DNA from 4 places in the Duganella zoogloeoides genome. Region 2 is predicted to be linked to each of the others. Evidence: predicted binding sites of a transcription regulator. Region 2 holds the regulator's gene; each other region holds the start of a gene.

Region 1 (4,377 bases), 1.6 Mb from region 2:
TGTCGGCCTTGCCGGCGATGGCGTCGTTGAGCAGGCTTTCGAGGTCCTGCGGCAGGGCCGGCAGGCTGCCCGGCTCGGCGCCGTTGTTCAGTTCGGCCAGCTGGTCGGCCACGAAACCGGACGCTTGCAGCGCCGCTTCGATCGCCAGCGGCGTGACGGGCGCGGCGCCGGTGCGCAGCGCGTCGAACAGGTTTTCGGTCAGGTGGCAAGCCGTCACCATCGCCGGCAGGCCCATGAAACCGGCGCCACCTTTAATGGTGTGGAAGGAACGGAACACCGCGTTGAGGGTTTCCTTGTTGTCAGGATCGCGTTCGAGCGCCAGCAGGTGCTCTTCCACGTTGACCGCAAGATCCATCGCCTCGACGACGAAATCCTTGAGCATATCGTCCATTAGAACCCCAGATCGGCAAGCAGGTCGTCCACGCTGTCCTGGCTCAGCGCCACGGTCGGCGTCGATGGACCAGTCATCAAGGTCACTTCCTTCTGGGCGATTTTTTCGCGCACGTCAGGTGGTGCGTTGTCGCGCAGCAGTTGCGCCAGTTCCGCCTCGACGGTCTTGGTGATGATCACCACTTTCTTGATCAACTGGCCGGTGATGTCCTGGAAGTCCTGTGCCATCATGATTTCCAGCAGGCGGGCTTTCTCGGTTTCGGTAGCGGCCGAGACGGCGGCGGCAAACGCTTGCGAATCGCCGGCCAGTTGCTTGAACTGGTCCAGACTCAGCTTGCCCGCGAACAGGTCGGCCCAGCGGTTTTCCATGTCTTTCGACTGCTTCGACAGCGTGTCCTGGTCGGGCATGGCTTCGTCGAGGGTGTTGAGCACCTTGTTGGCGGCCTGCTCGGTCAGCGTGGCGACGTATTCGAGGCGGTCCTGGGCGTCATTGATCTGCGACGACGCTTCGGTCAGCGCCTTGTCGTAGCCCAGTTCGCGCAGCGAGTCGTGCAACAGGCGCACGATGCCGCCCAGGCGTTCGAACATCGGCTTGTCAGTTTCATCGCCCTCGCCGCCTTCGGCAACTGGTGCGGCTGAGACGGGTGCGGCGGCCACAGGGGCCGGCGCCGGCGCGCTTACGGCGACACCGGAAGACACCTGGTCGAACAGGCTTTCCAGGTCGTCTTCGGCTGCTGCGGGAGCCGGGGCTGGCGCTGGAGCAGGCGCGGCTTTCTTGCTTTGGGCGGACACTTCTTCAAATAAGGCGTCGAAATCGTCAGCGGCGTTGGTCATAATCCGTGCTTCTCCATAATTTGTAAAATTGCTGCCCCACGATGATGATGCACGGCAATAAAACACTATCGCGAGTGTAGCAGGGCCGTGCCGGATGTGCCAAACCCGCCACGGCGATTACCGGGACGGCGTCACATTCCGTTGTATTTGGAGATACTATCACCGGATGTCAGCCCAACGGGCAGCTTGTGACACAAAATTAATGCTTGAGTGCAAAAAAAGAAGCTTCAGCCAACACCTTTCAACATTCGGCAGGCAAGTAAAATCGTTATGTTTGAGTATCATCAACTCTTTCCATACTGGCAATAATGTAAATCGCGTCTACAATGCAACTCGTGCTGTCTCTTTCCGGGAGCTCGCCATGTACCGAAAAATCCTGATCACCACCGACGGATCTTCCGTCTCCAGCAAGACCGCCTGCGCCGGCGTCACGTTTGCCGAGCAACTAGGTGCCGAAGTGCTGGTCCTGTTTGTCGCCCCCGCCTACCAGTATCCGATCTACGTGGAAATCATCCCTCCCAGCTATCCGAGCGAGGAAGAATACCGCGCAGCGCTGCTGCGCGCTGGCGAGGAGCACGTACGCGACGTGGTGCAAGCGTGTGCGCGACGCAACATCGCGTGTACCGCGCTGACCACATTTGCCGAAAGCGCCGCGACGGAAATCGTCGCCGCCGGCGTCAAGCATGGGTGCGACCTGATCTTCATCGGTTCACACGGACGCAGCGGCTGGGGCCAGTTGCTGTTGGGCAGTGTAACCAACAAGGTGTTGTCACAATCACGCATTCCGGTACTGGTGCACCGCCTGATCGCCGAGCCCGAGTACAAAAATCAGGACACCGTGTAATTTTTTGTAGTAGCATCATAAGATTACTTCAAACGCAATATTTTTTACTTTCCAACACTTCGCACGTGAGCGGCCCACGATGATCCGAATAGTTATTGCCGACGACCACACGATCATGCGCGAAGGACTCAAGCGCATCCTCGACGGCGCGCCCGACATCGACATCGTCGGCGAAGCGATCGACGGCTTCGAGGTGCTCAGCCACGTGCGCCAGGGCGGCTTCGACCTGCTGATGCTCGATTTGTCGATGCCGGGGCGCAGCGGGGTCGACCTGATCCGCCAGATCAAGGCCGAGGCGCCCAAGCTGGCCATCCTGATTCTCACCATGCACGAGGAAGAGCAATACGCGGTGCGGGCCATCCGCGCCGGCGCCCAGGGCTATCTGACCAAGGAAAGCGCCGGCACCCAGCTCGTCGGTGCGATCCGCAAGGTCGCTTCCGGCCGGCCCTACATCAGCACCGAGGTGGCCGAGCAACTGGCGCTCAACATCATGATGCCCAACGAAAGCCTGTTGCATAAACAGCTGTCCGACCGCGAATTCGAGGTGTTTTCCTTGCTGGTGGCAGGCAAGTCGATCACCGAGATCGCCAACGGCTTGCACCTGAGCGTCAAAACCGTCAGCACCCATAAAACCCGCATCATGCAAAAGATGGGGATGACATCGCTGTCCGAAATGGTTCAATATGCCGTTGCGCATCGTCTGCTGTCGCCGTTCAAAACCTGATCACTCCCCCTCCCGGTAGGATTTCTCCTACAAACCTGCGCACGCTCCTACGCTCATATTCAGCCATTGCTGATATCCAGCCCCGGCCCCTGTTGGCATACTGAAATCACTGTTTCATGCTGCACGGCTACAAGAGTGCCGTGCGAGCCGCTCACCGCTGCTTCAGCCGCAACCGGGCGGCCTTCCATCCACTGTTTCGAATGTGCACACAGGAGCTCACCATGTTGTCAACGCAAGCGTCTGAAATTCGCCCGGTCACGACGACCCTGCAATCGTCGTCGATGGAAGCCGGCCGCCAGCGTCAGGGGCGCCTCTGGTCCAACCTCAAGGAAGTATGCGATTTGCTGCACATTCCGTCGGCGGTGTCGGTCACGACCGAGGAATTGTTGTTCCAGCACGTGCAGTTCAAAACCGGCCAGCGCATCCATACCATCGGCCAGCCGTTCGACACCTTGTACATCGTCAATTCCGGCTTCCTGAAAACCGTGCTGATCGACGAGTTCGGCAACGAGCAGGTGCTGAGCTTTCCGATGAAGGGCGACATGCTTGGCGTCGATGGCATCCACACCCGCCATTACTCGTCGGAGGCGGTAGCGCTGTCCGATTGCGACCTGATCCTGTTGCCGTTCAAAAAACTGACCGCGCTCGGCCGCGTGCACCTGGAACTGGAAAACATGATGTACGGCGTCATGAGCCGCGAGCTGGTGCGCGAACAGGCCATGATCGGCATGCTGGGCGCCCTGTCCGCCGAAGCGCGCGTGGCGCGCTTCCTGGTCACGCTGGCCGACCGCTTCGCCCATATGGGTTATTCGGCCAAGCTGTTCAACCTGCGCATGACGCGCCACGAGATCGGCAGCTACCTGGGCCTCACGCTGGAAACCGTGAGCCGCACACTGTCAGCCTTCAACGAAATCGGCCTGATCAGCGTGGACCAGCGCACCATCGGCATCAAGGATGCCGAAGCGCTGAAAACCCTGCGCCGCCTGCCCCCCTCGCGCACCCGCGCCAAGCAGCTGGCGGCAGCCAAGAGCAAAAACGAAGCAGCCACCCCGGCGCAATTGCTGGCGGCGATGTGAACCGATGTGAACTTGTTGTACGTACCGCGCTCTAACCCAGCCTTGCGCCCGGCCTCCAAGCCGGGCTTTTTTTATGTTGTCTTGGTTTTTTTATCATTTGGCCGAGTTTGCACAAAATAGCGCTTGCATTCCATCCCGCCTTCTACAATAATGAATGCAAATACGAATCATTCTTATTTAAAGGAGAAATGACGATGCCTACCGCCCTGCCCATGACCCAACCCGTAATGAATGTCCGTCCCGCTCCCGCCGTCGTTTCGGTGGTCTCGGCCGTGTCGCCAATCAAGCGTATCAGCAGCGCCGGCCTGATGGATGGTGGTCGCGAACTCGAAATCGAACATGCGGGCCGCGTGTACCGCCTGCGCGTCACCCAGCTCAACAAGCTGATCCTGACCGCATAAGATCACTGTGCGTGAAACCGGGCGCGCCACCGTGTGCGCCCACTCTCCCCTTCGAGTTTGCCAGCCAATGTGCATAGCCAGCTGAACTCTCTTTTTCCGACCCAGGAG
Region 2 (4,377 bases):
GCGTAGGATGGCCTGGCAGTGCACTGTTTTTATCCACCTTGAGGGAGTACACGATGATTAAACAGACTTTCGATCAGCTCAGCGCCATGCTCGCCAAACTGGCCACCGACGATGGTTTCCGCGACCGCATGCAAAGCGACCCGGTACGCGCCCTGAGCGCACTCGGCATCGAACTCGATCCGGCCAAGGTGCCGGCCGTGCGCAGCCTGCCGTCCAAGCAGGTGAGCGCCGCCGACCATGCCACGTTCGAAAGCAAGGAAGCCGGCGAACGGACCATGGTGCTGTTCATGCTCTCGGGCGTGTCGGCATCGCGCCTGGCCACCTGATCGCCTGATCACTTGACCGGCTAACCGGCTATCCGGCCACCTGGCCGAGGCCGGTTTCGCCGTAGCGCAGTTCCACCATCTCGCGCGCGCCGGTCGCAGCCACGCCGCAGCCGCACACGGCAATCACCGCGTGGCGCAGATGGTCCAGCCCCAGCATGGTTTCGATATCGATGTCGTTGATGGCGGCGGTGATAAACGCCGGCAAGCCCGCTTCCGACGCCAGCAGATAAAACGTCTGCGACAGGTGGCCGGCATCGAGCGACATCGCGCGGTACGCCTTCTGGTGGTTGCGGTATTTCCAGAACGAGCGCTCCACCCGTCCCACCATTACCACCTGCATCGCCGCGCCGGCCAGCCAGTACTGGTCCGCCACCATTTGCAGCGCCAGCGCCGCCGCTTCGTCCTGCGTGGTTGCGCGCAGCGGCACCAGCGTGTTGTCGAGCGGATGGTAGTGGTACAAGCCCGGCGCCAGGCCGTCCACCCGTTGCACCAGCACGAACGCTTCGACCGGATGCAGGCCGCCGCCCGACGGGCTGGTCTTTTTCAGGACGTTGGCGTGCGGGCCGATGTGGCGCAGTTCCTGGGCGCCGAACGTGCGTTGCAGCAGGCGCGCCGCCACCGCCAGCGGCAGGCTGGCGCTGGTATCGTAGTTGCGGCCCGTGTAGCGGCGCAGCAGTACCTCGTCGAGCATGCCGGCGGGCGCCGGCAGCGGCACCGCCGCGCCGATGCTGGCCACCTGCTGCACCGGCGGCGGCGGATTGCCGTGGCGTTCGAGCAGTTCCTCGAAGCTGGGCGCCTCCATGCCGGTGTCGCTGCGCACGTCGTGCCAGCGCGAGAACGTGTGCGCCAGCGCCGCCAGCGGCCGCCAGTGCAGCGTGCGCAAGGTGTCGTCGCGCTCGCGCAGGGCGTCCTGCGCGGTGGCCTGCTCTGGCTGCTGGCCCCGGGCCTCGGCCAGCAGCAGGCCGTGCGCGAGCAGCCGGTCCACGACCGCCGCGCCATGGCGTTCGGCGACCTCATCGCGCGCGGTCCAGACCGATGAACCGACTGCGGCCAGTGCCGCCAGGTCGGCCGCATCGACCTCGATCTCGCGGTCCAGGTGCGGCGCCAGCGCCAGCCAGCGGGTGCTGGCCGCCAGGGTGCTGGTGCCGGCAAACAGCGCGGCCCAGTCGATGTCCAGTTCTTCGCGGGGTTCGAGGTACAACACGGCGCAGCGGCGTAGATTCATGGTCTTTATCTCTCCTGCTCAAGTTGAGAAATCGGCAATAACGAAGACCAGTCTAGCGCATCCTTCGCCAGCGGGAAAGTGGCGGCGGACGGAATTTTCAGCGGCCATTACTTGTACAATGAAAGTAAAAAGCGCGTTGCAATACCTGATGGTGGCAGTGCGGCATCGCACCATTCTGGCGCATGATGGTCTACACTAGCGGACATGATCAAAGACCTGCCATCGCTGGTGCTGCCCGGCGCCACAATCGACATCCTCAAAGCCAGCTGCGCCACGTGCAGCATGCACCAGCTGTGTTTGCCCATGGGACTGGGCAACGAAGACATGGACCGGCTCGACCAGATCATCGGCCGCCGTCGCAAGGTCGCGCGCGGCAATACCTTGTTCCGCATTGGCGATTCGTTCCAGAACCTGTACGCGATCCGCCTCGGCCACTTCAAGACCTACCAGGTCAACCGCGAAGGCGCGGAGCAGATCACCGGCTTCCAGATGGCCGGCGAGCTGCTCGGCATGGACGCCATCAGCACCGACCTGCACCATTGCACGGCGGTGGCGCTGGAAGACAGCGAGGTGTGCGAAATTCCGTTCGCCACCTTGCAGCAACTGCTGGCCGAAATGCCGACCCTGCTGCGCCACTTCCACCGCATGATGAGCCAGGAAATCACGCGCGAGCAAAGCGTGATGCTCTTGCTCGGCAATATGCAGGCCACCCAGCGCTTCGCCGCCTTCCTGGTCAACCTGTCGTCGCGCTACGAAGCGCGCGGCTACTCGCCCAACGCCTTCCAGCTGCGCATGTCGCGCGAAGAGATCGGCAACTACCTGGGCCTGACCATCGAAAGCATCAGCCGCCTGCTGTCGAAGTTCAAGAAAGAAGGACTGGTCCGGGTGAGCAACCGCGAAATCGAACTGCTCAAGCCGCTGACACTCAAGGCGATTACGGCCGGTACCGAAACCTGCGGTTAATGCGGCTAATTGGATGCCCGCCTGCGCGGGCATGACGGAGTAAAAGTTAACGGTATGAACGCATAACCATCCGGGCCGTCATTGCGCACCGGCGATAGACGCCGCCGGCGCCACATCCGCTACCAACGTCACACCGCGCTCCTTCGGCCACGTCCACGCGCCGGCCAGGCGCCAGTCGCGTTTTTCGCCTTCCACCAGCACCACCCAGCGGCTGCGTTCGAGCATGGCCAGTGGCAGTTCGAAGCGGCCGGCCGCATCGGGTTGCACGGTCGCTTCGATATCCTTGTCGGGCAAGGTCGCGTGCGCGAGGCGCAGCCGCAGCCGCTCGGTGATGCCGTCGCCGCTGGCGCGCTGCACCTGGCCCGTCAGCGCGCCGCGATTGGCGTCGTACCCGATCGTCATCGACAGGCCCATGGCGCTGGCCACGCGGTCGCGGCTCAGGTCCTGGTTGATGGCCTTGCCCTGCTTGTAGTAGTCGCCGACCACCACCGGGTCGGGCGTCGAAAACGCCAGCCAGGCGGTAAACACGCTGCCGGCCACCACGATGGCCGGGCCCAGCATCAGGAACCACGGCCAGCGCTGCTTGTACCACGGTGTGACCGTGCTGTGTAAATGGTGCATGGTGATCTCCTAGCGCGGCACGATGAAGACCGCAGTTTCTTTCACATGCAGCGCCGGATCATCCACCGATGTCAGCGCCACTTCGATCTTGTTCGAGCCCTTGTGTGCGGCGCCGTGCGCGGTGCGCAGGCGGATCGGCACGCCGCGCGTTTCGGTCGCCTCCAACTGCACGGTAGCGGGCGTGACCAGGGCCAGCGTGTCGATGCCGGACACGCTGATGCGATACGTGTGGGCGCGCTCGGTCGTGTTCATGATCTGCAGCCGATAGACGTTTTCGATCATGCCGTCTTCGACCTCGCGACCCATGGCGCCACGGTCGCGGATCACGTCCATTTTCAGTGGCACGCGCAGGTACAGGGCGGCGCCGGCGCCGGCCACGATCAGGCACAGCACGGCGGTGTAGATGCGCACCCGGGGACGCCAGGTGCGGCGGCGGATTTCGCTGGGCGTTAAATGCTCGTCGAGCGCGCGCTCGGTGGCGTAGCGGATCAGGCCGCGCGGCGCATCGATCTTGTCCATCACGCCGTTGCAGGCATCCACGCACGCGGCGCAGCCGATGCACTCGTATTGCAGGCCGTTGCGAATGTCGATGCCGGTGGGGCACACCTGCACGCACATCGAGCAGTCGATGCAGGCGCCGCCGGTGTTGGCTGTTTGCTTGTGGCGTGGAACCAGTGGACCACGCGGTTCGCCGCGCCTGGCATCGTAGGTGATGATCAGGGTGTCGCGGTCGAACATCGAGCTCTGGAAGCGGGCGTACGGGCACATGTACTTGCACACCTGCTCGCGCATCCAGCCGGCATTGCCGTAGGTGGCAAAGGCGTAGAACAGCACCCAGAACCATTCCCACGGGCCGAAGTCGAAGGTCTGCACCTCGACCATCAGCTCGCGGATCGGCGTGAAGTAGCCAACAAAGGTAAAGCCGGTCCACAGGGCCACCGCGCCCCAGGCCAGGTGCTTGGCGGTTTTTTTACCGAGCTTGCCGGCGGACCAGGGCTGGCGGTCGAGCAGCATGCGCGCGCTGCGCTTGCCTTCGATGCGGCGTTCGATCCACAGGAAAATTTCGGTATAAACAGTTTGCGGGCAGGTGAAGCCGCACCAGACGCGCCCGGCCACGGCGGTGGCCAGGAACAGCAAATACGCGCTGATGATCAGCAGTACCGCCAGGTAAATGAAATCCTGAGGCCACAAGACCATGCCGAAGATGTAGAACTTGCGCGTGGTCAGGTCGAACAGCAAGGC
Region 3 (4,377 bases), 1.2 Mb from region 2:
GGTCATGCGCATGCGGCCCAGCAGGTCGGAGGCCTCGCTCATGAGCGCCTTGCCGGCCACGGTGAGCTCGAACGTGCGCGTGGTGCGGGCGAACAGCTTCACACCGAGTTCGCTCTCGAGCTTCATGATCTGCTGGCTGAGCGGCGGCTGCGATATGTGCAGCCGCTCGGCCGCCCGGCTGAAACTCTTTTCTTCTGCGACGGCGAGGAAGTATTTCAGTTGTTTCAGGTCGATGGACATGGGCGTTAGTGTATCAGGCGGCGAGCATCGCCACCGCCAGCGCGGCGCCGCAGCGCGCATTGTTTTTCACCAGCGCGATATTGGTCACCAGGCTGCGGCCTGCGGTCAGCGCCTTGATGCGCGCGAGCAGGAACGGCGTGACGTTCTTGCCGGTCACGCCCTGATCATCCGCTTCGCCCAGCGCCTGCAGCGTGATGGCGTCGATCTCTTCTTTCGGCATCGCTTCGCTGGCGGGCACCGGGTTGCTGACCACCACGCCGCCCTTCAGGCCCAGTGCCCACTTGGTGCGGATGAAGCCTGCTTGCTCGGCCGGGGTGTCGAGCTGGAAGTCGGCATTGAAGCCGCTCTCGCGGGTAAAGAACGCCGGGAAGCCGCGCTGGCCCACGCTCACCACCGGCACGCCGTGGGTTTCCAGGTATTCGAGCGTCAAGCCGATGTCGAGGATCGATTTCACGCCCGCGCACACCACGGCCACCGACGTCTGCGCCAGTTCCTGCAAGTCGGCCGAGATGTCGAAACTGGTCTCGGCGCCACGGTGCACGCCGCCGATGCCGCCGGTGACAAACACGGAAATGCCGGCCAGTTCGGCGCAGATCATGGTGGCGGCCACGGTGGTGGCGCCCAGCTTCGACTGCGACAGCACGAACGGCAGGTCGCGGCGGCTCACTTTCATGGCGTCGGGCGAGGTGCCGAGCAGCTCCAACTGTTCATCGGAGAGGCCGATGCAGATCTTGCCGCCGATGATGGCGATGGTGGCCGGCACGGCGCCGCCGTCGCGGATGATCTGTTCCACTTCACGCGCCATCTGCACGTTTTGCGGATACGGCATGCCATGCGAGATGATGGTCGATTCCAGTGCGACGATGGCCTTGCCGGCAGCGCGGGCGGCGGCAACTTCGGGAGAAAACAGCAGGTATTGATGCATGATGGTTCCTTGTTATGCGTTGGTATAGAGCGGCGCGGCATGGCCGGGGTCGTGCGCCGCATCGGTATCGGAGATGTTGTCGAGCAGGCCGGCATCGGGCAGCGGCGCCACGGTGCTGGCGCTTTGCACGGTGACGGCGGCCAGCGCCAGGCCACGCCGGCAGGCCAGGGTCAGGTCGGCACTGTCTTGTTCCTGCACCAGCGACCAGCAGACGGCGGCGGAGAAGGCATCGCCGGCGCCGGTTACATCGACCACTTTTACCTGGTGCGCGGCAAGCCACACCAGCTGGCCGGCGCGGGTGTGGAACACGCCCTGGCTGCCGCAGGTAACGATGACGTCGCGCGCGCCGCGTTGCTGCACCTCGGCGCAGGCGGCGCGCACGTCGGCTTCGGTGGGGAGCGGGCGGCCGGCCAGGGTTTCGAGTTCGGCGCGGTTGAGGATCAGCAGGCGCACGCCGTGCAGGTCGTGCGGCAGGCGCGCCATCTTGGGCTGCGAGACGGCGACAAGAACCAGCGGTGCGCCAGCGGCGTCGGCACGGGCGCTGTCGATCAGCGCGGCCACCGTGTCGCGTGGCAGGTTCAGGTCCGCGACCGTGAGCGCGGCGGCGGCGCGTTGCGGCGCGCGGCTGGCCAGAAATTCGGGCGTCAGCTGGTCGTACAGCGCCATGTCGGCCAGGGCCACGTGCAGTTCGCCCTCGGCGTCGAGGATGGCGGTGTAGGTGCCGCTGGCGGTATTGGCCAGCGCCAGGCTGCCGCGCGTGTCGATCCCGGTGGCCTGCGCATGGTCTTGCAGCGCGCGGCCGGCGCCGTCGTCGCCGAGGGCGGTCAGCAGCGCCACCGGGGTGTGCAGGCGCGCCAGGTTCTCGGCGATATTGCGCGCCACGCCGCCATAGGCTTCCGAGGCGGTGGCGGGATTCGAGGTACCGGCTTGCAGGGCAGCGATGGTGCGCAGTTTGCGGTCCACGTTGGCCGCGCCGATGCACACCACCGGGCGCTGCTCGCGCGGCGCCGGCAGCACGTAGGCGCGGCCGAGCAGACGCCGCTCGCGGATCAGGCTGGCGATATGGCCGGCCACGGCGGAGCGCGACAGGCCCAGGTCCGCCGCCAGGTCCTGCTGCGAGATGAAGGGATTGGCGTGGATCAGCTGGTACAGCTGTTCCTTCTTCGAGAGTTCGTTCACACGGGTTGATTTGGTTTAAACATTTGTCTGTGATGGTAAACAAATGTCTGAAAGTGGTCAACCGCTATCAGTAGCTTGCGTCAGCGAAGTTTCGGATGATTTATAATACTGGCCCATTTATATGCACCAAGTATAAATGGTTAAGAAAAATGGTATTTGCCATACATAATGGGGATGAGGCATCATGTCGAATCTCCATGCTCGTCCCATGGCCGTATCTCCGCTCGACCCGATCGGCCCATCCCAAGAACAACAGAGGAAAACCATGTCCAGCAACTCCCCATTCCAGGCCGCCGAAATCGTCCGTGCCCGCATTCCTGCAGACTTCAAGCCACGCGTGGCGATGATCCTGGGCTCCGGCCTGGGCGTGCTGGCCGAGCAGATGACCGACGCGGTTACCATCAGCTTCAACGAGCTGCCGGGCTTCCCGATCAGCACCGTGCATGGCCACGCCGGCGAACTGGTGGTGGGCACCCTGGCGGGCGTGCAGGTGGTGTGCATGAAGGGCCGCGGCCACGTGTACGAGGGCTATGGCCTGGGCGTGATGACCAGCGCCGTGCGCACCATGAAGCTGCTGGGCTGCGAAATGCTGTTCGTGACCAATGCGGCCGGTTCGCTGCGCACCGAAGTCGATGCCGGCTCGCTGGTGGCCCTCACCGACCATATCAACTACCTGCCTGGCACCCCGATGATGGGTCCCAACGACGAGCGTTTCGGTCCGCGCTTCTTCAGCATGGCCAACGCCTACGATGCCGACCTGCGCGCGCTGCTGCACGCGTCGGCCAAGGAAAAGAACGTGCCGCTGCACGAAGGCGTGTACATCGCCTACGCCGGCCCCAACTTCGAAACCCCGGCCGAAATCCGCGCCTTCAAGACGCTGGGTGCCGACGTGGTCGGCATGTCGGTGGTGCCTGAAGTGGTGTCGGCCCGTCATTGCGGCCTGAAAGTGGTGGGCGTGTCCGCCATCACCAACCTGGCAGAGGGCCTGTCGCCGTTCCCGCTGTCGCACGAGCAAACGCTGAAATACGCAGCCGTTGCCGCCACATCGCTGATCGAAGTGATTTTGGCCTTCCTGGCCAACGTGGGCAAAACCCCGCAAGCGTAAGTAATACCCGAAGGGGCGGCTGGTCCGCCCTTTTTTGCTTTTGAAGGAGCACACCATGAAACGCGCATTTATCCTCCTGCTTGATTCCTTCGGCCTCGGCGCCACGCCCGACGCGGACAAGTACAACGATGTCGGCGTCAACACCTTTGGCCATATCGCCGACTGGGCCGCCAAGGCTGGCACGCCGATGCAATTGCCGGTGATGGAAAAACTGGGGTTGGCCGCGGCCGCCCATGCCGCCAGCGGCGAGTGGGCCCAGGGCTTCAGTCAACGTGACGGTTTCACCGCCGCCTGGGGCGCCGCGCGCGAGCGCTCCACCGGCAAGGATACCCAGTCCGGCCACTGGGAGATCGCCGGCGTGCCGGTGGAATTCGACTGGGGCTACTTCCCGAAAACGGTGCCGTCGTTCCCGGCGGAGCTCACGCAAAAGCTGCAGGATCTGACTGGCGTGCCGGGTTTTCTCGGCGACTGCCACGCGTCGGGCACGGAAATCATCAACAAGCATGGCGATGAACACGTCGCCACCGGCAAGCCGATCATCTATACCTCGGCCGACTCGGTGCTGCAGATCGCCGCGCATGAAGAATCGTTCGGCCTCGAGCGCCTGTACGAAGTGTGCGAGATCGCCTTCAAGCTGGTGGAGCCGTACAACATCGGCCGCGTGATCGCGCGTCCGTTCACTGGCGCCAACGGCAATTACACCCGCACCACCAATCGCCACGACTACGCGGTCGCGCCGCCGGCGCCCACCTTGCTCGACCACGTGAAGAACGATGGCGGCGAAGTGATCGCGCTCGGCAAGATCAGCGACATCTTCGCTACGCAAGGCGTGTCGCGCGTGGTCAAGGGCAAGGACAATATGGCGCTGTTCGACGCGCTGCTGAAAGTCCAGGACGAGGCGGGCGACAAGTCGCTCACGTTCGTCAAT
Region 4 (4,377 bases), 2.3 Mb from region 2:
GCCGGCAATGCCGAACGCAGCACCGGCGCAGGTGTCGCGCTGCATCAAGGCCAGGTCGGCGCGGGCCAGCGCGCGGTCGGTGCGGGACAGGGCCTGGCACTGGGCGTTCAGGCGTCCGGCCATGGCCAGTTCGGTCTGGCCGGCCACCAGGTCGATGGCGCGGGCGCGCAGCGCTTCCACGGCGCGCGAGCGGGCCACACCGGGACGGATCGCGCTTTTCAACAGCAGCAAGGTGATCGCGCCGCCGCACACCAGCAGCCACAGGCCGAGCACCACGCCCAGTTGCCACTGCATGAATGCGACCACCACGCCGGCCAGCGCGGCCGCGCACAACGCGGTGGCAGCCGGCACCAGCAGGCGCAGGTACAGCGACTCCAGCGCATCGATGTCGGCAGTGAGACGGAACAGCAGTTTCGAGGGACTGCGCAGCAGGCGGCTGGCGGCATCGGGCAGCGACCAGCCCCGGAACAGCCGTACGCGCAGCTCGGCCAGCGCACCGAAGGTGGCGTCGTGCGTGACCAGCCGCTCGGCGTAGCGGGTGCCGGTACGGCCCAGCGCCAGCAGGCGGATCCCGGCCGATGGCGCGAACACGTCGAACATGAAGGCGGTCGAAGCACTCATGCCGGCGATGGCGGTAGCGGTGATGAACCATCCGGACAGACCGAGCAAGGCCATGCCGCCCAGCGTGGTCAATGCCGCCAGCACAGCGCCGAGCAGCAGGCGTTTCGGTTCGGCCAGCAGCAACTGGCGCAGTGCGGCATGCGATGCAGCGTTCATGCGATGCTCCTTTGTGGCGTGATGCGCACGGACAGGTCGATGGCGCGGTGCAGGCGCGCGGCCAGCACCGGGTCATGGGTGGCGACCAGCATGGTCTTGCCCCTGGCAAGCGCCAGCAGCGCATCGGTCACCCGGGTGGCGGTTTCGCTGTCTAGGTGCGCGGTCGGTTCGTCCACCAGCAGCAAGTCGGCGTGCGGCCACACGGCAACCCGGGCCAGTGCCAATCTCACGGCCTCGCCGCCGGACAGGCCGTGGCCGCCGTCGCCCAACATCACTTCCGGCCGTGCTTGCGCCACGGCGCCCAGGCCGGCCAGGTGCAGCGCGCCGGTCACGGCCTGCCCGGCTTCCACCGGACGGCCAAGGGTGATGTTGTCCGCCACCGGGGCGGTGAAGACATGCGGGCGTTGGCCCATCCAGGCCATGCGCCGGCGCAACGTGGGGGCGCTGGCGTGATCGAGGATGGTACCGCCGACGCGGATTTCGCCAGCTTGCGCTGGCAGCAGCCCCGCCATCAGCGCCAGCAAGGTGGTTTTGCCAACGCCGCTCGCGCCCAGCAGCGCCACGTGTTCGCCTGGGCGCACGGTGAAGGAGAAGTCATCAAACAGCGGTTGCTCGCCGGCGTGAGCGAAGTGCAGATTGCGGACGTCGACCACAGGTGGCATCCTTGAGGGAGCAGCTTCGGTGGCTTCAGCAACAGCCACGCCAGCGCCAACGACGGCAGTGCCAGCACCGCCCCCGGCGGACAAACCGAGACCATCACCGGCGCCGACCAGCATCACACCACCTGCCGCCAGGTCGCGCAAGCCGGCCAGTCCCGCCTCGCCGGCCGCCTTGTCGTGCCAGACGGCGGCCAGTTCGCGCAGCGGCTCGAAAAAGGCCGGCGCCAGCAGCAGGATGAACAGGCCCTGGGCCAGCGTCAGTCGTGTGTCCCAGGCGCCAAAATCGAGGGTGCCCAGCAACGAGAAGCCGATATACACGGCCACCATCGCCACGCCCAGCGCCGAAAACAGCTCCAGCACGGCGGAAGACAGGAATGCGATGCGCAGCACGGCCATGGTGCGGCGGCGCAGCGACTGCGCGGTGTCGCCCAGGCGGGTGGCGGTGGCGTCCACGGCGCCCAGCGCGCGCAAGGTTGCCAGGCCGCGCAGGCGGTCGAGCAGGAAGGCATTCATGCCACCCAGCTCCACCATGTGGGCGCGGCTGGCCGCTTGCGCGCCCATGCCCACCAGCGCCATGAAGACCGGGATCAGGGGCGCCGCTACCAGCAGCACCAGCGCAGCGATCCACGACAGCGGCGCGATGGCCGCCACGATGGCCAGCGGCGCCAGCACGGATTTCCACCGCGCCGGCTGGAAGCGCACCAGGTAAGGCACTACGGCTTCGGCCTGCTCGGCCAGCACGCTGGCCGCTTGCCCCGACCGGGCGCGATCGCGGTCCAGCGGCGAACGGTGCGCCAGCGCGGCCACCGCGTGCGCCCGCAGCGCCGACAAGTGGCTGCGCGCCGCCGCATACATGGCGCGCGCCCCCCAGGCCTCGGCCAGTGCGCGCAGCACGCCCAGCGCCAGCACGGCCGCCGCCGGCAGCAACGCCGCACGCCATCCGGCACCTTCTACCATGCCCTGCACCGCCCAGGCCAGCAACGCCGCCTGCGGCAACCACACCAGGGCGGCGGCGCCCTGCACCAGCGCGGGCAGGCGGGGAACGGCAAATACCGGCAGTGAAACGCTTGCGGAAGACATGGCAACAACATCCTGTAATTACTGAGTTTTCAGAAATTCTTGTAAATTCGATTTTTAGTATAATACGCCGGAACGATGATGTACATCAATTTTTATAGCCGGAGACGTCCACCATGCCGAATACGCCAGCCACGCCGACACCGAACAACTTCCAGATGACACCGCTGGCCCAGGGCTTCATCAGCCACTTCGGCGAGATGGGCAGCCGTTGGGGTTTCAACCGCACGGTGGGACAGGTATATGCGCTGCTGTTCGTGTCCGAGCAGCCGCTGCACGCGGACGAAATCGCCGAGCACCTGACGTTCTCGCGCTCGAACGTGAGCATCGGCCTGAAGGAATTGCAGGGATGGGGGCTGATACGGCAGACGCGCCTGCCGGGCGACCGGCGCGAGTATTTTTCATCGCTGGGCGATGTCTGGCAGATTTTCAAGGTGGTGGCGGCCGAACGGCGCCGGCGCGAGGTAGCGCCGACGTTGACGGTGCTGCGCGAATCGCTGATGGCGCCAGCCGGCGAACCGGGCGACCGCTACGCCCAGCAGCGCATGCGCGAGATGTACGAACTGGTGGACCTGGCCAACACCTGGTTCGAAGAGATGCAGCACCTGTCGCCCGAATCGCTGGCGCAGCTGATGAAGATGGGCGCCAAGGTGCAAAAGCTCCTCAGCACCAAGGACCGCCTGTTGGGCGGAAAAAGCAAGGCTAGCCAGGACTGAGCGGTTTGCTCGTACTGGTCACGCCATCTGGGTCAAGTCAGTTCCTTTTGCCAGGTCCAGTCGGTTCCGCACGCAGCAGCGGATACGGATTGATTGCGCCGCCCATGTCATAGACGCCGTAATGCAGGTGCGGCGGCGTGCCCTTGGCATTGCCGGTATCGCCAACGTAGCCCAGCACCCTGCCCGGCTCGATGCGCATGCCCGCTGCCACGTCAGCGTAGCGATCGAGGTGGGCGTAATAATGGCGCTGGCCGCCCGGCCCCATTACCCACACCACCTGGCCGCCGAGACGGTTGGTGCCGACTCGCACGACGATGCCCTCGGTGGCCGACAACACCGGCGTGCCGCGTTTGGCGAAAATGTCGATGCCCTCGTGCTTGCGCCCCTCGCTGCGCGCACCGCCCCAGGTGTCGCGCAAGGCGCGCGGCTTGACGCCTTCGACCGGTACCGGCAACGTGGTAGGCTTGTCCATCGCTGCCAGGCGCATGGTGTACATGGCGCGTTCGATGCCTGGTCCGAGTAAGACGTAGCCCACGATGAGGACGACGGCAATCACCAGCATACGTAGAAAAATCCGAACAGCCCTCATGTTTGCGCTTTGCTTCGATCAAATCCGGATGTTACCTCTTTCGCTAGACCGCATCGTTTTCTATTCGGGGCGCCATCCCCTGCCCCCGCCAAACCCCGCAAAAAATTCCGCCCGCGTCGTGTAAGCCGCCCTGGCCTCCTGCGCATCGAGCACCCGGCCAAACTGGCGCGCGCTGGTGTCCAGCGGTCGGCCTTCAAGGTCCATGCTGCCGTACTCGCGCCAGCCGGCGGTGGCTGTCGCCCGGGCCGGGTTGGGCGCCGGCTGCCTGGCGTTCGGTCCGGCCCAGCCGACCGGCGCGATATGCGGCCCCATGCGGCAGTTGATGAACGCCACGTGGTCCCAGGTGGCGGCGTAACCGGGACTGCGGGCCAGCCAGGTGGCGCCGGCCGGGACGTCGTTGCCGGTGGGACCGGGGCCGTGGGTCAGTCGGCTGTTGACGAACATGAAGCCCTTGTCCTGCGCGGAAACGGTGCGCGCCTGCAGCAGGTAGCCGCCGCTCTTGCCATTGCCGCTATCGCCGACGGTGCGCAGTTCGCTGTCCTCGAACAGCGCAGCGCGG

The links. The regulator FNR, encoded in region 2, switches genes on or off when oxygen is low (the NO sensors DNR and NnrR bind a similar motif). The targets are predictions, from matches to a motif close to TTGATNNNNATCAA.
Region 1: a site for FNR is predicted at 1,499-1,512, ahead of SR858_RS05785 (universal stress protein). Genes of this name have one in related genera too.
Region 3: a site for FNR is predicted at 2,350-2,363, ahead of SR858_RS21500 (carbohydrate kinase). Genes of this name have one in related genera too.
Region 4: a site for FNR is predicted at 2,592-2,605, ahead of cydD (thiol reductant ABC exporter subunit CydD). Genes of this name have one in related genera too.

What each region holds. Positions count from the first base shown of each region.
Region 1 is NZ_CP140152.1:1,305,402-1,309,778, reverse strand. It holds gene SR858_RS05795 (chemotaxis protein CheA) at 1-391, opposite strand, end outside; gene SR858_RS05790 (protein phosphatase CheZ) at 391-1,224, opposite strand; gene SR858_RS05785 (universal stress protein) at 1,586-2,068, shown strand; gene SR858_RS05780 (response regulator) at 2,148-2,792, shown strand; gene SR858_RS05775 (Crp/Fnr family transcriptional regulator) at 3,074-3,868, shown strand; gene hemP (hemin uptake protein HemP) at 4,096-4,269, shown strand.
Region 2 is NZ_CP140152.1:6,024,006-6,028,382, forward strand. It holds gene SR858_RS26425 (NHLP-related RiPP peptide) at 54-326, shown strand; gene SR858_RS26430 (putative peptide maturation dehydrogenase) at 355-1,551, opposite strand; gene fnr (fumarate/nitrate reduction transcriptional regulator Fnr) at 1,756-2,514, shown strand; gene SR858_RS26440 (FixH family protein) at 2,593-3,135, opposite strand; gene ccoG (cytochrome c oxidase accessory protein CcoG) at 3,145-4,377, opposite strand, start outside.
Region 3 is NZ_CP140152.1:4,872,646-4,877,022, reverse strand. It holds gene SR858_RS21510 (LysR family transcriptional regulator) at 1-240, opposite strand, end outside; gene SR858_RS21505 (pseudouridine-5'-phosphate glycosidase) at 254-1,165, opposite strand; gene SR858_RS21500 (carbohydrate kinase) at 1,178-2,344, opposite strand; gene xapA (xanthosine phosphorylase) at 2,610-3,449, shown strand; gene SR858_RS21490 (phosphopentomutase) at 3,505-4,377, shown strand, end outside.
Region 4 is NZ_CP140152.1:3,677,276-3,681,652, forward strand. It holds gene SR858_RS16135 (amino acid ABC transporter ATP-binding/permease protein) at 1-777, opposite strand, end outside; gene cydD (thiol reductant ABC exporter subunit CydD) at 774-2,516, opposite strand; gene SR858_RS16145 (GbsR/MarR family transcriptional regulator) at 2,630-3,229, shown strand; gene SR858_RS16150 (M23 family metallopeptidase) at 3,267-3,791, opposite strand; gene SR858_RS16155 (pectinesterase family protein) at 3,879-4,377, opposite strand, start outside.